Regions from separate parts of the Shewanella sediminis HAW-EB3 genome, predicted to be linked through region 3. Evidence: predicted binding sites of a transcription regulator. Region 3 holds the regulator's gene; each other region holds the start of a gene.

Region 1 (3,282 bases), 240 kb from region 3:
GTTAAAGCTCACTTCGAAGCGAAAGCTGCTTGGGATGCCGGTGCAACTGAAGCTGAAATGAAGCCTATTCTGACTGATATCCGTCATTCACAGTGGCGCTGGGATTATGCGACAGCCTCTCATGGTGTTGCTGCTCACGCTCCTGATGAAGCGCTACGTGTATTAGGTACTTCAGTAGATAAAGCGGCCGATGCTCGCATCAAGCTAGCTCAACTACTTGCTGTTAAAGGTGTTAAGCAACCAATTGCTTACCCTGATACTTCTACCAAGGCTAAAGCACAAGCTGCCCTAGGTATGGATATGAAGAAGATGAACGCTGACAAGGCTGACTTCAAGAAGAATACTCTTCCTAAGTGGGAAGCCGAAGCTAAGAAGCGTGAAGCGACTTACTAAGCGAGTTTGCTCTGTATAGAGCAATTGAAAGACCTGCATAGCAAAAGCCCTCGTCATACGACGAGGGCTTTTTTATTGGTATTATCCTGAGATATGTCGTTCGAACTCTTTTACTGACGGTCAAAAATAATACCCGGATTAGCTACGCCTGATTCTTTGACTCCTAAGCAGTATGCTAAGACGCTATTTGATTAATCTCAGTAGCTGTTTAAACCTCTCCCCAACAGCTTCATGTTGTAGCTCAAATAGCAGTGACTCCATATTGGTGATATGAGCTCCTCTCGTTTGCATCATCTCAATGCCTATCTGTTTGTTCTCGGCGGTTCTGGATGACAATGCGTCTATCACTAAGTGAACACCAAAATCGTTATCAAGCAAATCTCTGCAGGTTTGATAGACACAAACATGGGTTTCAATGCCGACTAATATGATCTGCTTGCGATTCAAGTTCATCAACTTTGCTCTGAACTCCTGGCTGTTCCAGCCGCTGAAATGCTGCTTGCTGATGGGATGGGAAGTTTCGATCAGCTGTTCATACAGTATTGGACTGGTCTTGCCTAATTTATCCGGAAGCTGCTCCAGCCATAAGGTCGGAATATCGAAGAGCCTTAACCCCTGAATGAGCTTGAGTACCGTTTGGTGTAACGGCTCACTTCTCTCCATGACGTTTGCCAGCGTTCCCTGAATATCGACGACAACGAATACACACTCTTCAGGTTTTAACATAGGGGGTCCCTCCAAATTAACGATGAATTCATCATAGCTTCTACGGCGCACAGTCCAATTGTCTTTTGGTCTAACAAGCATGTAATTTTTACTGCGCTAACTTTGTGCGCCTGCTGAATAAACGCACTTGTTTGGTGCATAAAAAACCATAGAAAGGTCATGGGGTTTAGGTAACACATTAAAAGTTATAGTTTTGTTAACTTGGCCTGATGATTGAATTAGTCATCTGTAGAAGTGCGTAGAAACTAAGAATAATTTTATTTTGGAGGTCGTATGAAACTGGTCAGTGCAATCATTAAACCATTCAAGTTGGATGATGTCCGCGAAGCCATCGCGGGGGTAGGGATTGAAGGAATGACGGTAACAGAGGTTAAAGGTTTCGGTCGCCAGAAGGGACATACTGAGCTGTATAGAGGTGCCGAATATCAGGTGGACTTTCTGCCAAAAGTTAAACTTGATATAGCGACTAAAGCTGAAAATCTCGAGTTGTTAATTGAGTCCATTATCAATGCCGCACGTACCGGAAAAATTGGAGATGGCAAAATTTTTGTCACCGATCTTGAGCAGGTTATCCGTATTCGTACGGGTGAGTCTGATAGCGAAGCACTTTAGAGGAGAAACGTGATGGAAGATTTAGTCAAACTAGGTGTGACGGTTTCAGAATTACGATTTGCGTTAGATACTTTTTACTTTTTAATTTCTGGTGCTTTAGTGATGTGGATGGCGGCTGGGTTTGCCATGCTTGAGGCTGGCCTTGTCAGGTCTAAAAACACGACCGAGATCTTAACTAAGAACGTCTGCCTCTACTCCATCGCCTGCGTGATGTATCTGATAGTCGGGTATAACATCATGTATGTAGATAATGGCGAAGGCGGCTGGTTACCATCTATCAGTACCTTAATTGGAATTCAGGCGAGTGATGCCGACCATGCTCTGGAGTCGGATTTCTTCTTTCAAGTTGTCTTCGTCGCCACGGCGATGTCAATCGTGTCTGGTGCAGTTGCCGAGCGTATGAAGCTCTGGGCATTCTTGGCTTTTTCCGTCGTAATGACGGGTTTTATCTATCCGGTAGAAGGTTATTGGACCTGGGGAGGAGGCTTTCTCTCTGAAGCTGGATTTGTCGATTTTGCCGGTAGTGGTATCGTGCATATGGCTGGTGCGGCTGCAGCCATTGCCGGTGTACTCCTACTGGGTGCACGTAAAGGTAAATACAGTGCTAACGGTCAGGTGAATCCTATTCCGGGTTCAAACTTACCCATGGCGACATTAGGCATGTTTATTCTATGGATGGGCTGGTTCGGTTTCAATGGTGGCTCGCAATTGCTGTTATCAGACGCTGAGAACGCAACGGCTGTCGCTAAGATATTCCTGAATACTAATTCTGCAGCGGCATTCGGGGCGGTATCTGCGTTAGTCGTATGTAAGGTGGTTTGGGGAAAGGCTGATCTGACCATGATACTAAACGGCGCGTTAGCCGGACTGGTTGCTATTACGGCGGACCCATTGTCACCTTCTATCGCCTTTGCCGGCGTCATAGGCCTTGCTGCTGGTGGTCTGGTTATCTTCTCTATTGTGGCGTTAGATAGGGTTAAAATTGATGATCCGGTGGGCGCTATTTCAGTTCACGGCGTTGCAGGTTTCTTCGGTTTGATCTTGGTTCCTTTCTCAAATGCTGATGCCACGATTCTGGGGCAACTTTATGGCGCAGGTGTTATTTTTGCCTGGGTATTTGCGGCCTCATTTGCAGCCTGGTATCTGTTAAAGCTGACTATGGGGATCCGCGTTAGCGAAGAGGAGGAGTATAAGGGAATGGATGCCTCAGATTGTGGTATCGACGCTTATCCTGAATTTGTTTCGGTGAAAAGCGCACGCTAAATACAGACTCTTGGTGGCTGAAAACAGGGCTTATACCGATTGGTATAAACCCTGTTTTTTTGTATGATGAACAAAGTGGGTGCTTTTCGTACTGGTTCGGAATCAGGAGCAAAGGGTATGTTTGATCTTTTAAGGCAGAAGCAAGTGATGCTTATCTTAGCCGTGGCAGTGGTGGCTGGCGTTTCTGTGCCCATTGAGGCGGGGCAGGTCGTGGTACGAAAATCGAGTGAGCCTTTCGATGCTTTCGCGGTAAGAGATCAGGTATTGCGTGAGGATGAATGGCGCCAA
Region 2 (3,282 bases), 2.2 Mb from region 3:
CAGTTCGACATTATAGCCCTGTTTGGTCTTTTTCCATTTACCCTGAATCTGAATCTCAGGTTTGACCGGCGTGCTGAGGGAGGGGTCTTCGGGTAACTCGAAGGCGCTGATCCAACCGTCCTTAATGGTCGATATGATGTAACGTTTAAATACACCGTCGGGGGCGAGTGTGGCTATGGTGAGGTGATCGTTCTGATCGATTCGTAATGTGTTTTTGCCGCGATAGACGACATTGGGATCTGTGACCTCGAAGAAGCTATAAAGGTAACCCGAATACTTACCCACCATATGGGTAAAGCTGACGGTTAAGGGAGTATTAGGATCGGCTTTAAATATCTGATGGTTTTTACCATACTCGATGCTTTTATGACGATAGGGAGCCCAATCTGACAACTTACCATCGAGCTGGATCGGGCCAGCCAGTGGATAGGCATAGAGATCCCGCCCCTGTTGAACCTGAGTTAAAAAGCTCGCCTGACTGTCAAAAAGTTTTGGCCTCTCATGCAGGGCGGTCGCCAGCGCCTGTGTCGTGCCTTCGAGGGTTTTTTCCTGTCCGTGTCTCAGGTACTTCTCCATCTCCCATACATATTGGTAGCCCAGCCAGGGAAGGCAGAGCAGAAAAAGGGAGAGGACCGCAACCTTGGTTCGAAGGCCTACAGGGAGGTTAAACATGCTTGATTAGCTCAATTGAGATAGATGGAAATATGTCCACAGGCGCTCTGGTTGATCTAGATGAGTCTGCCATCGGTTACCCCTGGGGATCCCAGCGATAACCCATGCCGTAAACGGTATCTATGCAATCAAATTTCTCATCTTGAGCCACGAATTTTTTTCGGATCCGCTTCACATGGGAGGTGATGGTGCTGTCATCGACGAATATTTTCGCCTCCTGCATCAACTCCTGACGGTTTTTAACATGACCGGGTCGCTTTGCGAGGGCATGAACCATCCAAAATTCGGTGACTGTGAGTTCGATTGGCACGTTATTCCAGTAAACTTGCATGCGGTTAGCGTCTATGGTCAATGCATCTCTTTCGAGTAAATTGTCATCTGACTGAGCAGCATCTTGAAGATCTGAGCGTCTGAAAAGAGCCGCAAGTCTGGCAATTAGGTGCGGGAAACTGACGTCTTTACTCAAGTAATCATCGGCGCCAAGACGAAGGCCACACACGGTATCGAAGTCACTGTCTCTGGCCGTTAAGAAGATGATAGGCAGATTACTGGACAGGGCTCGCAGAGATTGACACAGGGTGAACCCGCCGTCGATTTCATCCTCGAGTCCGATATCGATAATCGCAAGATCCGGCAATCGGGTACAAAATGCCTGCATGGCAGTGGGGCGGTTGGGATAGGCTTGCACACTGTAGCCTTGCTGTTGCAGCACCTCTTTATAATTCTCCCGGATAGCCGCTTCATCTTCTACGATCGCAATACGTTTGATTGACATTAAAAATAACCTTGATGTTGTAATAGGTATTCAACGCTCTGGAAATACCGCTTTACCTTCTGCGATTGCTATAGGTTTCACCGGTGGCACGCCTGAATACCTTGTCTTATTGCCAGTGACTATACAGGAAAAACAGGGCGATAAAAGATAGCCAAGGCAATTGCCATTTTCTTGCCACAATTCATATGTGTAATGCCATTTTTCATCCCTTCCTTCGACATTTACATCTTGTTTAATACACACATCGAAACGGCGTCGAGATAAGAACTACCGATGTCGACGACTCATTTATGTCAATAACAAGATTAGGAAAAACAAAATGAAGAAGCAGATTATCGCAGCAATGGTTGTCAGCAGTTTAACCCTTTCAAATGTCAGTTATGCATCGGACACAAGCGAAGAGCGTCAGCATCACGAAGAGTTGATAGGACTCAGCTCAGGGATTGTGCTTGGCGCCGTTGTTGCCGGTCCGGTGGGGGCAATTATTGGTGCATTTACCGGCACCATCATAGGTAAGTCAGTCGGTGATGAATCTGAGCTCTACTCACAGCAAGCGCAGCTGGCAATGCAGGAGTCAAAAATGAATCAACTCAGCGATGAGAATCGGTCATTGATGGCAATATCGAACCGATATGATTCGGCGCAACATGAGTTAGCCCAGTTGAAAGCCGAAGATCAGCAAAAACTCGCCGAACTCTCGTTGGGCTTGAATGTACAGTTTAAAACCGGATCATCTGAACTTGTCCCTCACTTCAAATTGCAGCTCGATGAGGTGGCCTATGCCATGTCACTTTCTCCCGAGTTAAGACTCGATTTGACCGGATATGCCGACAGGAGAGGGGACAGTACCTATAACCAGGCTTTATCTGAGCAGCGGGTTGCCGAGGTTAAAACCTATCTGGTCAATCAAGGGATAGATGAGAGTCGCCTGGACTTCAGGGCCTATGGGGCCAGCGCGCCGATGACGGAAGAGCAGAGCTTCGAAAATGACTTTTTCGACCGAAGAGTGACCGTCAAGCTGCTATCGACAGGGTCTGCACTGACTGCCAACAATTAGATTGATTTTCATTATAAAGGAATATGCGTATGAAAATTGATGTGGTATCGGCTACCAGTCAAGGAGCCCCCAACCGGGGGGCTCTCGGCTTCCTCCTTCTTATAGGCGCATTGCTGTTGCCATCGATGAATGTGAAAGCATCATTTGATGCCGAGCTCAGTCAGGGCAGCTTCGTCTATCGAGTGGCAGATCAGGACGGCGGATCGCAAGTATCGATGTCGCTCCCCCTTGAAACTGAAGTTCAGATGACGGTTTCGGGGTGGGTGAATCGGGTTAAGGTGAAACAGACATTTAAAAATCTCAGCGGCGAATGGCTAAATGGCAGCTATCTTTTTCCTCTTCCTAATGAAGCCGCGGTAGATGGTATGAAGTTACTCATCGGCTCCCGAGTCATAGAGGGGCAGATTAAGGAGCGGTTGGAGGCAAAGAAAATATATGAGCAGGCAAAGAGTGCGGGTAAGCGAGCGAGCCTGGTCGAGCACAATCGCCCCAACATTTTTAAAACCTCTGTTGCCAACCTAGGGCCCGATGAGCTTTTAGTAGTGGAGATAAGCTATCAGGAACTGGTGGACTATGACGAGGGTGAGTTTAGCCTCAGGTTTCCTATGGTCGTTAATCCACGATATTACCCTCAAGGCGGCAGTAAACAGCCTGATGACTTTCAGAACCAAGGTTTTCAATATCAGGATTTTCAGTACCGAGGTCTCACCGGAGATGAGAGCTGGCTGGATAAGTTATCTGCTATGGAAGCATCGCTTCGTGGAGAAAGTTACGGAGT
Region 3 (3,282 bases):
TATCAGGAAGAGACAAAGCCTGAACAGCAAATACCAACACCATCAGATGAGCCAGAAAACTATCAGGAAGAGACAAAACCTGAGACAAAAACTCTAACACCATCAGATGAACCTGAGACGAAAAAAGAGACTCAGCCGGAACAAACGACTATAAAACAGGAGCCAAAATGAGCGAGATGACGCTAAAGGCCGTTAACCTCGCCAAGAGCTATAAGAGTCGTGCCGTAGTACAAGATGTGAGTCTCACAGTAAAAACAGGGCAAATTGTCGGCCTGTTAGGCCCAAATGGTGCGGGAAAAACCACCACATTTTATATGGTGGTCGGCTTAGTGCAGAGCGATAAGGGACGCATCTTTATCGACGAGGATGACCTGACCTTAGATCCCATGCATCTACGCGCCAGAAAAGGGATAGGTTATCTGCCTCAAGAAGCCAGTATTTTCCGTAAACTGTCCGTCAGAGATAACATCATGGCGGTATTACAGACCCGCTCTGAGATGAGTAACAATGAACGCGAAGAGCAGCTCGAACACCTGTTAGAAGAGTTCCATATTACTCATATCAGAGACAGTCTCGGTATGGCCTTGTCTGGTGGTGAACGTCGACGAGTCGAAATTGCACGAGCTTTGGCGGCGAATCCAAAATTTATCTTGCTCGATGAACCTTTTGCCGGCGTCGATCCGATTTCCGTTATCGACATCAAGAAAATCATCTTACAGCTCAAGAGTCGAGGCCTTGGCGTGCTAATAACAGACCATAACGTTCGTGAAACACTGGACGTTTGTGAACACGCCTACATCGTGAGTCACGGAAACTTAATAGCAGAAGGCACCCCTGCCGAAATCTTGGACAATCAGCAGGTACGGGCTGTGTACTTAGGTGAACAATTCAAGCTATAGTTAATCTATAGCATCGATTTTCAAGTAACAGATTCGTTAAGACTCGCAAACAGATAGCGAGTTAAGGGGGCAGAGAAACCCCAAAAATTATTTAGCAGGCTTTCTCATTTTATAATTACAAAATAAGGGAATAGCGGTAAATGAAAGCGTCACTCCAGCTCAAAATGGGTCAGCAGTTAACCATGACACCACAGCTGCAACAGGCAATACGCCTTTTGCAGCTTTCGTCGCTGGAACTGCAACAAGAGATCCAACAAGCATTAGACTCCAACCCACTACTTGAGTTGGATGAAGAGCAAGTCGATGCAGAGCCCGTCAATAGTGATAGTAAAGCCAGTGATGAGCCTGAATATAGCGCCTCAGCAGAAGGTGATACAGATAACGAAGGCCCACAAGATAGCTCAGCCGTCGAGACATCCGATGCACTGACCCAAGATTCCATGCCAGAAGATCTTCCCATGGATACCACGTGGGACGAGGTCTATACTGCGACCCCAAACTCCAGTTCCGGGGCAATGCGCGACGACGATATGCCCTTTCAAGGTGAAACCAGCGAAGGCTTATATGAACACCTTGAATGGCAAAAAAACCTCACCCCTTTCTCCGATAATGATCTAGCCATCGCCACCGCCATTATCGACGCCATCGACGAACGCGGTTACCTGACTCAAAGTGTCGACGATATTCTCGAGGCAATGGGCGACCCTGAAATTGAACAGGATGAAGTTGAAGCCGTACTCAAGCGTGTTCAGCATTTCGATCCTATCGGTATTGCGGCAAGAGATCTCAGTGAATGCCTCTCGATTCAGCTCGCCCAATATGCCGACACGACTCCTCATATCGGCAATGCCAAACTCTTGATCAAAGAACATTTAGACCTTATTGCCGGACGTGATTTCCGTCTGCTAATGCGCAAGACTAAATTGAAAGAAGATGATCTCAGAGAGGCGATTGCACTGATCCAGACGCTGAACCCAAGACCGGGACTGGCCATTACTCCTGGGCGAGATGAGTATGTGATCCCGGACGTCACCGTGACCAAAAAGAAAGGTCGCTGGGTCGTGGAGTTAAACCCGGATTATATGCCTAAGATTAATGTCAATCAGCACTATGCCTCCATGGCCAGAAGCACAAAGAATCAAGCCGATGGGCAATATATCCGAGGTCACCTGCAAGAAGCCAAGTGGTTTATTAAGAGCCTGGAAAGTCGTAATGAGACCCTGCTGAAAGTCTCTAACTGCATAGTGAAATTTCAACAAGGTTTCTTCGAGTTCGGTGAAGAAGCGATGAAGCCTATGGTGCTGAACGACATCGCCGAAGCGGTTGAAATGCATGAATCGACCATTTCACGTGTCACAACACAGAAGTATATGCACACCCCCAGAGGGATATTTGAATTGAAGTACTTCTTCTCCAGTCATGTCGGTACGGATGATGGTGGAGAATGTTCATCGACTGCGATACGCGCTTTCATTAAGAAGTTGATCGCAGCCGAAAACCAGAAGAAACCCCTGAGCGACAGCAAAATGGCGACGCTACTGGGGGAACAGGGGATCAAAGTGGCGAGGCGAACGATTGCCAAATATCGTGAAGCTCTGCTCATCCCCCCATCGAATCAGCGTAAGAGTTTATAAAGCGTTATTGAGATCATAAGCAAGCGTTAGTTTACATAACACAATCGGAAACGGAGGAGTAATTCTATGCAAATAAACCTAACAGGGCACCACATTGAAATTACAACATCACTACGTCAATACGTTGAAGAAAAGTTTACTAAACTTGAACGGCATTTCGATCAGATCAATAATGTGCACGTTATTTTAAATGTTCAGAAAATGCAGCAAAAGGCGGAAGCAAAACTCCACCTTTCCGGTGGTGAGGTTTTTGCTACGTCTGAAAATGCGGACATGTATGCCGCAATTGACTCCCTGATTGATAAGCTAGACCGTCAGGTTATTAAACACAAAGAGAAGCTAACAAAACATTAATAATGGAACTTAGTAAGATCCTGCAGCCGGAGTGCACAACCTGCGCCACTCCGGGCAGTAAGAAAAAGGTACTGGAACTTATCAGCGATCTTGCGGCTGTCCAGTACCCGACCCTTACCTCTCAAGAGATATTTGAAAGCCTTTTGGCTAGAGAGAAGATGGGCAGCACGGGGATAGGTAATGGTATTGCAATTCCTCACGGGAGATTAACCAATATAAGTCAACCAGTTGCAGTTCTAATCAAGTGTGAAGAGCCTATCGCTTTCGACTCGATTGATAAACAGCCGGTAGATATACTATTTGCGCTATTAGTGCCTGCGGATCAATGTGAGCAGCATTTGAGTACCCTGTCGACTATGGCAGAGAAGCTCAATGATAAGCTGATATTGAAGCAG

What was found. Region 3 encodes sigma-54, which starts transcription at its own class of promoters, with help from an activator protein. Its sites were predicted from a motif close to GTTGGCACGNNNNTNGNNT; they were not measured.
Region 1: SSED_RS04800 (P-II family nitrogen regulator) is a predicted target of sigma-54. The motif match lies at 1,320-1,338, and genes of this name have one in related genera.
Region 2: pdsR (proteobacterial dedicated sortase system response regulator) is a predicted target of sigma-54. The motif match lies at 1,608-1,626, and genes of this name have one in related genera.

What each region holds. Positions count from the first base shown of each region.
Region 1 is NC_009831.1:1,114,457-1,117,738, forward strand. It holds gene nrfA (ammonia-forming nitrite reductase cytochrome c552 subunit) at 1-393, shown strand, start outside; gene SSED_RS04795 (hydrolase) at 577-1,119, opposite strand; gene SSED_RS04800 (P-II family nitrogen regulator) at 1,393-1,731, shown strand; gene SSED_RS04805 (ammonium transporter AmtB) at 1,744-2,994, shown strand; gene SSED_RS04810 (hypothetical protein) at 3,112-3,282, shown strand, end outside.
Region 2 is NC_009831.1:3,032,263-3,035,544, reverse strand. It holds gene pdsS (proteobacterial dedicated sortase system histidine kinase) at 1-672, opposite strand, end outside; gene pdsR (proteobacterial dedicated sortase system response regulator) at 749-1,441, opposite strand; gene pdsO (sortase-associated OmpA-like protein PdsO) at 1,767-2,504, shown strand; gene SSED_RS13095 (marine proteobacterial sortase target protein) at 2,534-3,282, shown strand, end outside.
Region 3 is NC_009831.1:869,702-872,983, reverse strand. It holds gene lptA (lipopolysaccharide transport periplasmic protein LptA) at 1-171, shown strand, start outside; gene lptB (LPS export ABC transporter ATP-binding protein) at 168-899, shown strand; gene SSED_RS03735 (RNA polymerase factor sigma-54) at 1,040-2,533, shown strand; gene hpf (ribosome hibernation promoting factor) at 2,600-2,887, shown strand; gene ptsN (PTS IIA-like nitrogen regulatory protein PtsN) at 2,890-3,282, shown strand, end outside.